Regions from separate parts of the Streptomyces sp. NBC_00996 genome, predicted to be linked through region 2. Evidence: riboswitches for the same ligand, from Rfam matches in the RefSeq annotation. Region 2 holds a riboswitch; the other holds the start of a gene.

Region 1 (7,648 bases), 5.0 Mb from region 2:
GACCTGAACGGCATCGGCTACGCGTTCCCGCCGGGCCATCGCATCCGCCTCGCCGTCTCCTCCGCGTACTGGCCCTGGATCTGGCCGCAGCCGGGCTCGGAGGTCGGTTTCACCCTGGACCCGACGGGCAGCCTGCTGGAACTCCCGGTAAGGACACGGGAGTCGACGCCCTCCATCACGTTCGAGGAACCGGAGCAGTCCGAACCGCTCGGGGTCATCGTCCCGACGACGCTGGACGAACCCCGCCCGGAACGCCTGGTGGTTCGCGACGTGGCCGCCAGCGCCTGGCGCCTGGAGGTCGACCCACGTTACGGCGGCACCCGCGTCTACCCCGACGGCCTCGAATTCACCGAGAACGCGCTGGAGACGTACACCATCAACGACTTCCACCCCCTCTCCGCTCGCGCCCGCTCGACGTGGTCGATCCGCCTGCACCGCCCGGACCTGCCCTGGGACGCGCGTATCTCGACGACCTCCGAAATCACCTGTGACGCGGAGGACTTCATCACCTCCAACGAGGTCATCTGCAAGGACGGCGACGAGGTGGTCTTCCACCGCACCTGGGAGAAGCGGATCCCCCGAACGGCGGGCTAGGCCCTGCCGTCGAACTCCCGCCTGCCCCGCGGCGCCCGCCCTCCGGGCGGACGACGGGAGTTCGACGACAGGCTCTAGAGGGCCGGGGCGCCGTAGGGAACCCTGAGCCCATGGCGCAGACACGGACCGAGGAATTCCTGATGGACCTCGACGAGGGCATGCTCGCGTACTTCCGCGAGATGGCCCACGAGATGGTCACGCGCTTCGGGATCTCACGGGCGGAAGCCGTCGCGAGGATCAACTGGGCATACCAGGGACGGAAGTTCGGGCCGTACCCCGACCTGATGTGCCACGAACTCCCCGAATACTGGGACTACGGCCTCTACTTCAAGCCCAACGCGGGCCGCCTCCCCGACGACGACCGCGACACGGGCCTCTGCGTGTGGGAAGTGCGCCCGGCTCCTCACCGGCATTCCCCGGCCTGGACTCTCGAAGCGTAATGTCCGAATTAAAAGCATTGCCGCTTTGATGCGCCTTGGTCGCGTGAATTGAGTCACGTCCGACTTGCCCCGGCGTCACACCTCCTGACCTCGATTCCCCCTTCGCGAAAGGCAAGTTGAGGATCACATTCCGCAATAATCGGGCATTTCATCCCTTCCTTTTTCGAGGTTAAAGCGGACAGAGCCATGAATTCGGGGCTTGTTCCCGACATGTGCTCTCGCATACGTTCGCCCCGATCCGAGCGGATCGCCGAATCCTGCCGCCGCTCGGAAACCCACCCACCCACGCACGGCAGGAGCGGGGGACCCAGGTAAGCCGCCGATCCGGACACCGGAACGGCTTGGGGTAAAGCCGCGCCCCCACGCGGCCGGGCACCTCCCGCCCGAACCCGACAGCTCACCTCGCAGGCGCCGGAGAGGAAGGTCGTCATGCCCGCACGAGGCCAGCACTGCCACCCCAAGCCCAACCCGCTCATCCGCAGCATGATCGCCGCAGGCACGGGCGGAGTCGCGCTCACACTCCCCCTTGTGTGCGCGACCGGCGCGCACGCCGCCCAGCCGACGCAGGTGACGCAGGTGACGCAGGCCACAAAGGCCGCCACAGTCACGATCTCCGACGTCCAGCTCGTCACCTACAAGGTGGTCGCGGGCGACACCCTGTCCAAGATCGCGCAGAAGTACCCGCAGAGCGGCGGCTGGCAGAAGCTGTACGACGCCAACCGCGCGGTGATCGGTGCGAACCCGGCGATCCTCCCCCCGGGCCTGACGCTGACGGTGGGCACGAAGACCGTGAAGCTGGGCTCGGCGCCCAAGGCGAGCACCACGTCCGCGACGCCGGCCGCCCCCGCCTCCACGAAGACATACGCCAACAATCTGGACGGCTGGATCAAGCAGTCACTGGACATCATGGGCAAGGCGCACATTCCAGGCACCTACAACGGCATCCACCGCAACGTCATGCGCGAGTCCTCCGGCAACCCCCGAGCCATCAACAACTGGGACTCCAACGCCGCTGCCGGCATCCCGTCCAAGGGCCTCCTCCAGGTCATCGACCCGACCTTCAAGGCGTACCACGTCCCCGGCACCTCGATGGACCCCTACGACCCGGTCGCGAACATCACGGCCGCCTGCAACTACGCGGCGGCGAAGTACGGCTCGATCGACAACGTCAACGGCGCCTACTGAGCCACGCTCTCGCGGGCCCTCCCCTGGGCCCCGAAGAGCCGCTCCAGCACCACCGCGATCCCATCCTCCTCGTTCGACAGGGTCACCTCGTCGGCCACCGTCTTCAGCTCCGGGTGGGCGTTGGCCATGGCGACGCCATGGGCGGCCCAGTCGAACATGGGGATGTCGTTGGGCATGTCGCCGAAGGCGAGGGTGGTGGCGGGGCTGAGACCGAGGTGGGCGGCGGCGAGGGCGAGCCCCGTCGCCTTGGTCACGCCGCATGGCTGGAGTTCGACGGTACCCGGCCCCGACATGGTGACCGTCGCCAGCGAACCGACCACTCCCCGCGCCGCCGACGCCAACTCGTCGTCGGACAGCGAAGGGTGACGGAGCAGCACCTTGCTGATGGGCTCCGACCAGAGGTCGTCGCGGCGCGGCACCCGCACGGCCGGCAGCGTCGGATGCGGCATGACATATCCCGGCTCGATGAGCGTCAGGCCGTCCACACCGTCCTGGTCCACCGCCGCGTAGAGCAGCCCGACCTCCGCTTCGATCTTGCCGAGCGCGGTTTCCGCCAGCTCCCTGTCCAGGGTCACCGACCACAGCAGACGGTGCGCCCCGGCGTCGTACAACTGCGCCCCCTGCCCGCACACCGCCAGTCCCTGGCCGCCGAGTTCGTCCAGCAGCGGTCGGACCCTCGGCGCCGGCCGTCCCGTCACCACCAGATGCTGGGCACCCTCGGCCGTGGCTCTCGCCAACGCGGCGCGCGACCGGTCGGAGAGTGTGTCGTCGCCGCGCAGCAGCGTTCCGTCCAGGTCAGTGGCGATGAGTGAATATGCAGTCGGAGCGGCCATGATCCGAAGAATACGGATCGAACGTCTCATCGGCCCGGCGTGAACCGGACGACGTCCGGTATCCCGTCAGCAACGCCGTTCACCGCACGGACGGTATGGGCGGTACGGGCCTTATCGGCCGTACCGGCCGTGGGTGTTCCACTCCCGTCCACACCGACGCAGGCCACCATGTCGACGTCCAACGGCCGTTCCAAGATGCGGAGTTGGCCTGCCGCGAGCCGCGGGCGGGACGAGGGCCCCGAGCCGCACCGATGTGATGCGACGGTCAGGGGGCGCACCCATCGGCAAGGGCGCCCCCTGCCCCCGACTCACCCGTGCGCAGCCACCAAGTGCTTGGCCAGCCGCGGTGAAGCGAACTCCGTCCCGCACACGAACCGCATCACCGTCCCGTACGAGGCCGCCGCCGGCAACCCCGTGAAGTACAACCCGGGCACGGACGACCGATACCCCGCGCCGAGTTTCGGCGTCCCCCGGCTGACCGCGAGCTCGGTACGGAGCTCGTGTCCGAGGAAGTCCATCGAGGCGATGTCGACGCGATAGCCGGTCGCGGCAATGACGTGGTCGGCGGACAGCTCCTCGGTCCGGCCGCCGTGGGTCTGGACGGAGAGGACGGGGTGGCCACCGCGGGCGTCCGCGCGGACGATCCGGGACACCTCGCGGACATCGACCTTGCCCTCGAAGCGGTCGCGCAGCCACCAGGCGCCGAGCGGACCGAGCACACGGCGGACGAGGTAGTGCCGGGCCTGCGCGGGCAGATAGCGGTAGGGCTGCGGGTAGTAGCTCAGTGCCCACAGGGACCAGGCGCGACCGAAGGGTGACTCGGGACGCAGCCTGGGCTGCTGCCACGGGGGTGCGCCGAAGTCGACGGCGCCCTTGCCACGGGACACCACCCGCACCTGCGCTCCCGCCTCCGCCGCGAGCGCGGCCGTCTCCAGCGCGGACTGGCCCGCGCCGACGACGATGAGCTCCTTGCCCGAGAACCGGGTCAGGTCATGGTTCTGGGAGCTGTGGGAGACAGGGCCCGTGGGGGTGGGTCCGTCGGCCGCCGCTGCCGCGAGTTCGGCGGGCAGATGGGCGAGTCCGGACAGACCGGTGGCCACCACGACCGCCCGCGCCGTGAACAACTCCCCTGAACCCAGCTTGAGTTCGAAGCCGCCGGAGCCATTACGGCCGTCCTTGCGGTCGACCGAGACGACCCGCACCCGCTCCAGCTCGGGCACCAGCTTCTGCTGGAACCACTCCCCGTACGCGATGAACGTCTCGACCGGGATGATGTCCTCGTCCGTGACCAGCCGCGGTATCCCCGCCGCGTCGCAGTAGTCGACGAGCGTGTGCCCGCGCTGCGGGGCGTCGACGCTGGAGGCGACCGGGGTCGACTTGAGGAGCATCCCCTCGGGCATGTGATCGCGCCAGCTCACCATGGGCTCGCCGAAGACACGCACCGGGACACCGCGCGCCCGCAGATGGGCGGCGGTGGACAGGCCGAATGGCCCGGCACCAATGACTGCTACCGGATGAATCACGAAGTCCCCTCCCCAGGACGTACTACGTCTACTTCGCGGTGGAACTGTTGGTGCTGCCACGGCGGTTGGTCCGCCACAGCTGATACAGATGCTTCGCGCCCGGCCGCACGAAACGCGCGAGCATCGTGAAGAACGGCCGCAGGTCGTCACCCGCGAGCCACGCCAGCTCCGTACCGCTCGCGCGAGCCGGCGCGTGCGGTGTCGTATAGCCGCTGCGCCGGTAGGCGAGCAGGGCCGGCAGGTCGATGTTCTCCACGATGTAGCGGTGACCGGCCCGCTGTTCCCCCTCTGGAACGGTGCGCCCGGTCAGATCCAGATGCATGGCACGGACGACGTCGATCCCCGACTCGTTCTCGAAGAGCCGGAACTGCGCGCCCATCCGCGGGTTGAAGTCAAGGAGCTTGTACTGTCCGTCGCGCCGGTCGAAGCGCAGGTCGAGGTCGATGACGCCGCTGAAGCCGATCTGTTTGATGAAACGCGCGGCGAGGTCCGCGAGTTCCGGATTGTCGACGACGTACGCATTCGCCGTCATTCCCGCGTGCGGCGGCCAGGAGCGGACTTTCACGCCCGTGAACATCGCGAGCGGCGTCGAGTCCGCGGCGAAGTACGCGTGCACGATCCAGTCCTCGGCCTCCTCCCTCGGCAGGTACTCCTGGAGGATCACACCCGGTTGCGCGCCCCAGTCCCGGGCGAGCGTCAGCAGCCCCTCGCGGGTCGCGATCCGCGTCGTCCCGTTCACCGCAGGCCGGCTGCGACGCACGAACGCCTCGCGGTTCTTGGCGACGAGCGGGAAGCGGGCGCTCTCGGCGAACGCGACGATCTCCTCGTACGACTGGGGAAAGGCCGCCTGCGGGCTGGGGATGCCGTGTTCCGCGCACAGTTCGTGCAGCCCCTGCTTGCTGGCGAGGCGGCGCGGCAGCTTGGCGTCGACGCGCGGAAAGAGAAAGCGGTTCCCCAACTCGTCCTGGTGCTCGGCGATCAGCACGGCGGCCTCTTCGTCCGTCGGGACGAGCACCGTCGGCCGCCCGATCCGCCGCCCGATCCGCAGTAACCCCTCGACGAGCCGCTCCGGTTCCTCCGTCCCGGTGGTCGGCCAGACGAAGGCACGCCGCAGATAGCGCGAGGCCGCAGCGGGCGTGTAACGGTCCTCGGTGATCGCATACATCGGTATGCCGAGCCGGCCCAGACTGCGGATGGCGCCCACCCCACCGTGGTGCAGCGGGTAGTCGCCGAACTTCACGATGAGGCCCGGAACCTCCCGGTCGGCGTCGACCGGCACACTGCTGGAGTTCCTGGCCACGGGTCCCCCCACGCGTCCCCCCTACGGACCGGACCCACCCCGTCCGTGTCCCCAAAGGGACGCTAAGCCGGAATTGCCACGTCCGACAAGACCAATTCGGACATTGCAAACTCTTTAGGCACTGCCACAGCATGGTCACTCCCCCGTAACGTGTGCCCCGACCACATGGAACACATGAATCACATGGCGAGTACAAATCCGAAAGTGAGGCAGCACCCGATGCCCCCCTTCGATGTCCCCGAGGGCGATCCCTTCGGCCCGCACAACCTTCCGTACGGCGTCTTCAGCCGGGTGGGCTCGTCCGAGCGAACCGTCGGCGTCCGGCTCGGCGACCACGTACTCGACGCGGGCGCGGCGGCCCGCGCTCTCGGCTCCCCGTACGCCGAGCTGCTGGCGCAGCCGACCCTGAACCCGCTGCTCGCGGCGGGCCGCACCGCCTGGTCCGACGTACGGCGCGCGCTCACGGCCTGGGTGACGGTCCCGGCCCACCGGGAGACCCTCGCACCCCACCTCCACCCCCTCTCCGAGGTGACCCTGCACCTCCCCTTCGAGGTGGCGGACTACGTCGACTTCTACGCCTCCGAGAACCACGCCCGGAACGTCGGCCAGATCTTCCGTCCCGACGCCGCCGACTCCCTCACCCCCAACTGGAAGCACCTGCCGATCGGCTACCACGGCCGCTCCGGCACGGTGGTGGTGTCCGGCACTGAGGTGGTCCGCCCGTCGGGCCAGCGCAAGCCTCCCTCCGACACCGCTCCCACCTTCGGCCCTTCCCTCCGCCTGGACATCGAGGCGGAGGTCGGCTTCGTGGTCGGCACCCCTTCGCCCATGGGCTCCCCCGTGCCCCTCTCCGCCTTCCGCGACCACGTCTTCGGCCTCTGCCTCCTCAACGACTGGTCGGCCCGCGACATCCAGGCATGGGAGTACGTCCCCCTCGGCCCCTTCCTCGGCAAGTCCTTCGCCACATCGGTGTCGGCGTGGATCACCCCGCTCGACGCACTCGAAGACGCCCGGGTGGCGCCCCCGGCCCGCACACACCCCCTGCTCCCTTACCTCGACGACTCCTCCGAAGACCCCGGCGGCTACGACCTCCGCATCTCCGTCGCGATCAACGGCCACGTAGTCTCCGAACCCCCCTTCTCCACCATGTACTGGACCGCCGCACAGCAGCTGACCCACATGACGGTCAACGGCGCCTCCCTGCGCACCGGCGACCTGTACGGCTCCGGCACCGTCAGCGGTCCCGCCGAGACCGAACGCGGTTCCCTCCTCGAACTCACCTGGAACGGCCGCGACACCCTCGCCCTCCCCGACACCAAGCGCACCTTCCTGGAGGACGGCGACGAGGTCACCCTGACGGCGTGGGCTCCAGGGCCGGGCGGCACGCGAGTAGGCCTCGGCGAGGTGACGGGTCGAATCACACCGGGCGCCTGAAGAGGACACAGCCTCGACGCCTGGGGGCCAACAGGGCGGTCATCGCGGCGGCGCACGGGAAGCGCTGGGCCCCGGCCCGAGCCCCGCGGTACGGGGGTGCCGGGGTCTCAGCCCCCACGGGTGCAGTAGACGCCGAGGTCTGAGCGTCAACGGATCCGGGAGACGCCAGGGTCTGAGCGCTCACGGGTCCAGGAGACGCAGGACCTCAACACCCACAGATCCGCGAGACGCCAGGACCTCAACACCCACAAGCCCGGGTGACGCCGGGGCCCTGGCCCCCACGCGCCCGCAGCCGCCCACGCACGGAAGGGTCCGTGCCGGTACGGACGTCAGGGCGTA
Region 2 (7,648 bases):
CGTGAACAGGCCCCACGGCGAGCGGCCCGACCTGATCGACCCGACCACCAAATTGCCGCCCGTGCCCACCGCCGAACCGCCCGCCGGTTCCCGGCAGCGGCTCGCCGAGCTCGGCCCGGAGGGCTTCGCCCGATGGCTGCGCGAGGCCCCGACCATCGGCGTCACCGACACCACGTTCCGGGACGCCCACCAGTCGCTGCTCGCCACCCGGGTCCGCACCAAGGACATGCTCGCCGTCGCCCCCGTGGTGGCGCGGACCCTGCCGCAACTGCTGTCTCTCGAGTGCTGGGGCGGCGCCACGTACGACGTCGCACTGCGCTTCCTCGCGGAGGACCCCTGGGAGCGGCTGGCCGCACTCCGCGAAGCCGTACCCAACCTCTGCCTGCAGATGCTGCTGCGCGGCCGCAACACCGTGGGCTACACCCCCTACCCGACCGAGGTGACCGACGCCTTCGTGCAGGAGGCGGCGGCCACCGGCATCGACATCTTCCGCATCTTCGACGCCCTCAACGACGTCGAGCAGATGAGGCCCGCCATCGACGCCGTGCGAGGGACCGGAACGGCGGTCGCCGAGGTCGCGCTCTGCTACACCGCGGACCTCTCCGACCCGTCCGAGCGGCTGTACACCCTGGACTACTACCTCCGGCTGGCCGAACAGATCGTGGCCGCCGGCGCCCACGTCCTGGCCGTCAAGGACATGGCGGGGCTGCTGCGCGCCCCGGCCGCCGCGACTCTCGTGTCGGCCCTGCGCCGCGAGTTCGACCTGCCGGTGCACGTCCACACCCATGACACCGCCGGAGGCCAGCTCGCCACCTACCTCGCGGCGATCCAGGCCGGAGCGGACGCGGTGGACGGCGCGGTTGCGTCCATGGCGGGCACCACGTCGCAGCCGTCGCTGTCGGCGATCGTGGCGGCGACCGACTACTCCGACCGGCCGACCGGCCTTGACCTGAAGGCGGTCGGGGACCTGGAGCCGTACTGGGAGAGTGTCCGCAGGATCTACGCACCGTTCGAGGCCGGCTTGGCCTCGCCGACCGGGCGCGTCTACCACCACGAAATCCCCGGCGGGCAGCTCTCCAACCTGCGCACCCAGGCCATCGCACTCGGCCTGGGGGACCGCTTCGAGGAGATCGAGGCGATGTACGCCGCTGCCGACCGGATCCTCGGGCGTCTGGTGAAGGTCACCCCGTCGTCCAAGGTGGTCGGCGATCTGGCCCTGCATCTGGTCGGCGCCGGAGTGACGCCGCAGGACTTCGAGGCGATGCCGGACAAGTTCGACATCCCCGACTCTGTGATCGGCTTCCTGCGCGGTGAGTTGGGCAATCCGCCCGGCGGGTGGCCGGAGCCGTTCCGCACCAAGGCGCTGGCGGGCCGCGCCGACCCCAAGCCCGTGCAGGAGCTGACACCGGAGGACCGTACGGGACTGGTGAAGGAGCGGCGCGCGACGCTCAACCGCCTGCTGTTCCCCGGGCCGTCGCGCGACTTCGACACACACCGTCAGACCTTCGGCGACACCAGCGTGCTGGACAGCAAGGACTTCTTCTACGGGCTGCGCCCCGCGAAGGAGTACGCCGTCGATCTGGAGCCCGGCGTACGGCTGCTCATCGAACTGCAGGCCGTCGGCGAGGCGGACGAACGTGGCATGCGCACCGTGATGTCCACCCTGAACGGCCAACTGCGGCCGATCCAGGTACGCGACACCGCGGCGGCCTCCGAGGTTCCGCCGACCGAGAAGGCCGACCGGGCCAACCCCGGCCAGGTGGCAGCGCCGTTCGCCGGAGTGGTGACGCTCGCGGTGGCCGAGGGCGACGAAGTGGCGGAAGGCGCCGTGGTGGCCACCATCGAGGCGATGAAGATGGAGGCCGCGATCACCGCCCCGAAGGCCGGAAAGGTGTCCCGGCTCGCCATCAACAAGATCCAGCAGGTGGAGGGCGGCGATCTCCTGGTCGAGATCGCCTGAGCCGTGGTTCGCGCCGGTCGTCGAACAGCCGAGGCTGTACCCCGACCTGACCGGCGCACAGCCATTGCCGTCGCGTCCGAGACGCCCGAGTCTGGGGGAATGTGCCGGATCGTGAGGAGGGCGGGCGATGGGGACGAGCGGTGGCACACCGGACGCCGAGCGTCGGCGGCTGGCCGAGGCCGACGATTCCGGGGTGCCCTGGCGTCGCTGGGGCCCGTATCTGAGCGAGCGCCAGTGGGGGACCGTCCGGGAGGACTACAGCCCGGACGGCGAGGCCTGGTCGTACTTCACCCATGACCAGGCCCGCTCCCGCGCCTACCGCTGGGGCGAGGACGGCATCGCGGGCGTCAGCGACGACAAGCAGCGGCTGTGCTTCGCACTGGCCCTGTGGAACGGTCGCGACGTTGTCGCCGTGCCAGTGGGTCCGTAGCCGCGTCAGCGGCCGTGGGGGATGAACCGGCCGACTGCCTTCCACGCGGCCGGAACCCGACGGTGGCGGAGGGCCGCGGAGGCTCCCGCACGTGGCGGGGGAACCGCCTGAGGCTGCCAGTCGCAGAACGTCGAGGGTCCCTCGGGAAGCGGGTCGCCTCCGGCCCTGTCGTGCTCCTTGAGAGCGACGCTGATCAGCGTGAGCAGGAGCGCCACATCGGCGTCGCAGTCCAGCAGCACGGTGATCCACGACGAGCCGGGGTGCACCCGCACAGCGGTGCTGTGCTGCAGGTGCGGGAGCAGCCGATGGACGGCCGCATGCGTGAGATGCAGGTCCGCGGCGTCGTCGGAGTGGAAGTGGACGATGTCGTGCCCCGACGTCCCGAAGGCGCGCCCTGCGGCGCATCGGGGTGAGCCACTTATCAGGTTCGGCCATGACTCCAGTTGGGTCATGGCGCGATCGGCCACGGTCATGCGCACCATGGTCGCGCACTATTCACCCTGCCAACTACCCCTCTTCACTCTCTGCTTGGTCAGCCGGCCGGCTGTTCCGTGCCTCTCACGATCACTGAGCAGCCCCGCGCACCGAGGCCGCAGGGCTCACGCGGGCCGCGCCGCGCTGTGGATCGCCGAGGCTGCGGCGTAGAAGATCGACTCCTCGCGCACGTATGCCCCCGGGCTCGGCGCGTGGATCATCATGCCGTCGCCGATGTAGAGCCCGACGTGGCTGATGTCGCCGTAGAAGAAGATCAGGTCGCCGGGCCGGATGTCGGCGAGGGGGATGGCCGTACCGACGGTCGCCTGATCGCGCGCGGTGCGCGGGAGTGCGGCCCCTGCGGTTCTCCAGGCGGCCTGGGTGAGGCCCGAGCAGTCGTACGAGCCCGGTCCGGACGCGCCCCAGACACATGGCCTGCCGATCTGTCCACGGGCGAAGGCGAGTACCTTCGCGGCTTTGCTGTCGTACCCGGTGTCCGAGGCGCTGTCCACGCCGATGGGCACGACCGCGGCGATGGACGTGGTGGTGCCGAGAGCGGCCGATTGCTGCGGCTGCCACTCCTCTTCGGGCCGGAGAGGAGTCGTTTGCTCGTAGGCACGCCAGGAATCTTTCGCCGGCCGGGATTCGATCGCCGGGACGGGTGCCGTCAGCTGCGGGGTGTGCCGGGAGAGCAACTCGCGGGCCACCGCGAGCTTCTGCTGGATCTGCTCCTTGGAAGTCTTCAACGAGGCCGAGGGCCGACGCGGTTCCGCGGCGGGTGCCGGCAGGGCCCTGGCGACTTCCTGCCGTGTCCGTGGCGCGGCCGGCAGCGCCGCGACGGCCCCGGAGGTCAACTCCGCCACCGGATCGGCAGTCACCCCGGCGACAGGCCCGGCGGTCAACTCCGGGACGGGCCGGGCGGCCCACTCCAGCCCACGGCGCGCGAGCCCGTCCGCCGGACGTTCCGCCGGACGTGTGGGCCGTGCCTCACCCGGGCGCTTCGGCATCCTGTCGGCCGGCAGCCTCGCCGGGACGGTCGGCCCCAACTGCGCGCGCGACACGTCGAACCATTGCCTGGTGACGTCGTCGAGGGCGGGATCCCTGGGCCTGCGCCCGCTGTCGAGCGCAGGGTTGACGCTCCTGCGCGTTCCCGTGGACATCGCGCGGGTGGCGTTGTAGTTCCCGGTGGCGGTCTCGGCCTGGTCGTAGAGGCTGCTGATCCGCTGTCGGACCTCTTCGCGGCTCGGTCCGTCCGCTGCGGGCGGCGTGGCGTCGGGAGCCATGGGGGACGCACTCCTTCCGTATTCCGCCTACCGAGTCGACTGTCGGGTTCGGGTGACGGTTCGCGGAAGGCATGCCCTACGGCCCTTGCCCTGCTGGGCAGTTGGGCCGATTCACCCCAAAGTCGGTCGGGTCCCCGGCCCCGGCTGCCACGGGGGCGCACCGGACTCGGCGGAGGCCGCGCGATCCGGCGAGGTTCGCCGGAGGCAGTCGTGCGGTCCGCCGGTCAACCTAGCCAATTTGTGCGCCTCGCGTGAAGGTTGAAGTGCGAAGTGTCCGATATGTATTTGTGACCTTCGCTGTACTGGCCGCCCCGGCCCGAGCGGTTGGCGTGACCGGGGGTGAACAGCTCGACTGCGATCCCGGTCGTACGCGCTGACCTGGTCCGCTGTCTGCGGGTCGCGCAGTTGATCTCGCAGCCGGAACTGTGGGCTCCATCACAGCGCACGCCGGCATGGGCCTGATGAAGTGACCGAATGCTCGGAGTGCTCATCAACCTCCTGCCGTTCTGGGTCCGCGAACCCCTCTTCGTCGCGCTCGGCATCCCCTTCACCGGCTTTCTTTTCTACGCGGTCGCCAGGGACGGGGAACCACTCATGGCCGCGCTCGGCATCGCCGTGCTCGCATTCACCGCCTTGCGTGTGTACACGATGGTCCGCCTGCTCCGAGCCCGTCGCCCGGCTCAGGACGCCAACGGCGCATGACAGTTCGGCTCGGCATGCGACCGCGACTCACGGCATGAGATGCGCGGTCACGCCATCGGCTGCCTCGACGGCCCGGAGGGTTGCAGTCCTGGCAGCAGCCAGCTCTGGAACGGAGCCCGTGCGGCCAGGACCAGGAACGCCACGCCCACCGCGGTGCTGAATGCCGGTCCGAGTCGCCACAGCTTCTCCATGAAGATGACGACCGTGAGTGCGGCCATCGCCGCGATGTTCATCGTGCCCAGCGGGATGAGGACGATCATGAGCCCCCAGCAGCAGCCTACGCAGTAGAGCCCATGGTGGACCCCGACGCGCAGGTCACGGGCGCCCGGCCGGTAGCCGCCATGGCACACGAGCTGACCCGCGGGGCTTCGGCAGTGGCGCAGGCAGATGTTCTTCAGCGGACTGAACTGGTGGAGTCCGGCCAGCAGGAAGGCCCCGGCGCCGATCCAGCGCCCGGCTTCGGGGGTGGCTGTCGACAAGATCGCCGGTCGCGACGAGGATCCCGTACACGACGAGGCCGAATGCCGCCCACGCGATCAGGTATCCGCCCACGAACTGGGTGATCCGGGCCGCGCGGGCCGCCCCGGAGGACTGACAGCCGATGGCCGGGCCCAGGTGATGGCCATCGGCGCCACGGACTGGACCATCATGGCGATCATCATGATCACCCAGAGCAGGAGGAACGGCGCAAGATCGAGGCCCATCGTTCCCGGCCCCGGCTCCATGCCGTGGGCCTGCTCCACTACGAGGAACCACGCGAGGAGGGTCGGCAGCAGCAAGGGGGACCAGGCGACGCTCATCGTGCGGGCGGGGGTTGGGTTGGCCGGCCGCACGTGTCCGGAGAGGGATGCCCAGTTACGGAACATATTTCCAGGTCATCACGGAAGGCAGCCGATCGCGCGGCAGCCGTTCTGTCCCGCAGAACCTGGCCACCTGCGAGGACGGGGGTGAACCGAGGTGATGACCCGCGTCAGCGAGCGGATGAACCACCGCTACGATCCCGGCCCGTCGTGCGGCTGCGCGGTGACCGCACCCACAGGCGCCGCCGCCCCGAAGGCGTCCGCCGGCGAGGCGCCTGCCCGGCGCGACCACACGTCGGCCCCTTCGAAGCCGACTCATAAGACGACCTTATGGGGTCATAGGTCCAGCCCGACTACTGACTTAGGTTTGCCTTAGCTTAGGCTTCCCGGCGAGTACGTCTGTCACCGCTCGAAGGGAACTGATCATGCCTCGCCCCCTGCGGGTAGCCATTGTCGGAGCCGGCCCCGCCGGGATCTACGCCGCCGACGCGTTGCTGAAATCCGCGGCGGCTGCCGAGCCGGGCGTGTCGATCGACCTCTTCGAGCGGATGCCGGCCCCGTTCGGACTGATCCGCTACGGCGTCGCTCCTGACCACCCCCGCATCAAGGGCATCGTCACGGCCCTGCACCAGGTGCTCGACAAGCCGCAGATCCGCCTCTTCGGCAATGTCGACTACCCGGGGGACATCAACCTGGACGACCTGCGCGCCTTCTACGACGCGGTGATCTTCTCCACGGGCGCGACGGCCGACCGGGCGCTCGACATACCCGGCATCGACCTCGACGGCTCGTACGGCGCGGCGGACTTCGTCTCCTGGTACGACGGGCACCCGGACGTGCCCCGGACCTGGCCGCTCGAGGCGGAGAAGGTCGCGGTCCTCGGTGTCGGCAACGTCGCGCTCGACGTGGCGCGCATCCTGGCCAAGACCGCGGACGAACTGCTGTCGACCGAGATCCCGCCGAACGTCCACGACGGCCTGAAGGCGAACAAGGCCTTGGAGGTCCATGTCTTCGGCCGCCGTGGCCCGGCGCAGGCGAAGTTCAGCCCGATGGAGCTGCGGGAGCTGGACCACTCCCCGAACATCGAGGTCATCGTCGACCCCGAGGACATCGACTACGACGACGGCTCGATCGCGACCCGGCGGGGCAACAAGCAGGCCGACATGGTCGCCAAGACCCTGGAGAACTGGGCCATCCGCGATGCCGGCGACCGCCCGCACAAGCTGTTCCTGCACTTCTTCGAGTCGCCGTCCGAGATCCTCGGGGAGGACGGCAAGGTCGTCGGCCTGCGCACCGAGCGCACCGCCCTCGACGGCACGGGCAACGTCAAGGGCACCGGTGAGTTCAAGGACTGGGACGTCACCGCGGTCTACCGTGCCGTGGGCTACCTGTCCGACGAACTGCCCAAGCTGCCCTGGGACGTCGAGTCCGGCACCGTCCCCGACCAGGGCGGCCGGGTGATCGAGGAGAACGGCGAGCACGTGCAGTCGACGTACGTCACCGGCTGGATCCGGCGCGGCCCCGTGGGGCTGATCGGCCATACCAAGGGCGACGCCAACGAGACGGTCGCCAGTCTGCTGGACGATCACGCGAACGGCCGTCTGCACACACCCGCTTCGCCCGTTCCCGAGGCCGTGGACGCGTTCCTCGGCGAGCGCGGCGTCCGCTTCACCACGTGGGAGGGCTGGCACCGGCTGGACGCCGCGGAGAAGGCCCTTGGTGAGCCGCAGGGCCGCGAGCGCGTGAAGATCGTCGAGCGCGAGGACATGCTCGACGCGAGCGGCGCGTAGGACCGACTCTTTCTGCCGAGAAGCAGGGGTGGATCGATGACTGACGGGCAGTCAGTCGTCGATCCGCCCGCGGGTCACCCCGGCGGACACCGAAAACCCACCTGACCCCACCGCCCGACGCCTATCGTCAACGTGATTTCCGGGGGACGCCTCGGCTCTCCCGCAGGGACGACGGCGGTGACGAAGTGGAGGGTGAGGGTGCGCTACCG

Evidence for each region. Region 2 has a riboswitch for cyclic di-AMP ahead of OG390_RS07060 (NlpC/P60 family protein). Riboswitches for the same ligand answer to the same signal wherever they lie in the genome.
Region 1: another riboswitch for cyclic di-AMP. It lies ahead of OG390_RS30535 (transglycosylase SLT domain-containing protein); the one in region 2 lies ahead of OG390_RS07060 (NlpC/P60 family protein).

Annotation. Positions count from the first base shown of each region.
Region 1 is NZ_CP108723.1:6,471,940-6,479,587, reverse strand. It holds gene OG390_RS30545 (CocE/NonD family hydrolase) at 1-594, shown strand, start outside; gene OG390_RS30540 (hypothetical protein) at 705-1,034, shown strand; cyclic di-AMP (ydaO/yuaA leader) riboswitch at 1,273-1,460, shown strand; gene OG390_RS30535 (transglycosylase SLT domain-containing protein) at 1,464-2,219, shown strand; gene OG390_RS30530 (HAD family hydrolase) at 2,213-3,052, opposite strand; gene OG390_RS30525 (FAD-dependent oxidoreductase) at 3,361-4,575, opposite strand; gene OG390_RS30520 (ATP-grasp domain-containing protein) at 4,604-5,875, opposite strand; gene fahA (fumarylacetoacetase) at 6,095-7,309, shown strand.
Region 2 is NZ_CP108723.1:1,447,419-1,455,066, reverse strand. It holds gene OG390_RS07075 (pyruvate carboxylase) at 1-1,960, shown strand, start outside; partial or broken gene OG390_RS07070 (glucosidase) at 2,088-2,369, shown strand; gene OG390_RS07065 (luciferase family protein) at 2,396-2,863, opposite strand; gene OG390_RS07060 (NlpC/P60 family protein) at 2,990-4,147, opposite strand; cyclic di-AMP (ydaO/yuaA leader) riboswitch at 4,156-4,315, opposite strand; gene OG390_RS07055 (hypothetical protein) at 4,622-4,849, shown strand; gene OG390_RS07050 (DUF2182 domain-containing protein) at 4,897-5,328, opposite strand; gene OG390_RS07045 (hypothetical protein) at 5,386-5,715, opposite strand; gene OG390_RS07040 (FAD-dependent oxidoreductase) at 6,075-7,439, shown strand; gene OG390_RS07035 (aldo/keto reductase) at 7,638-7,648, shown strand, end outside.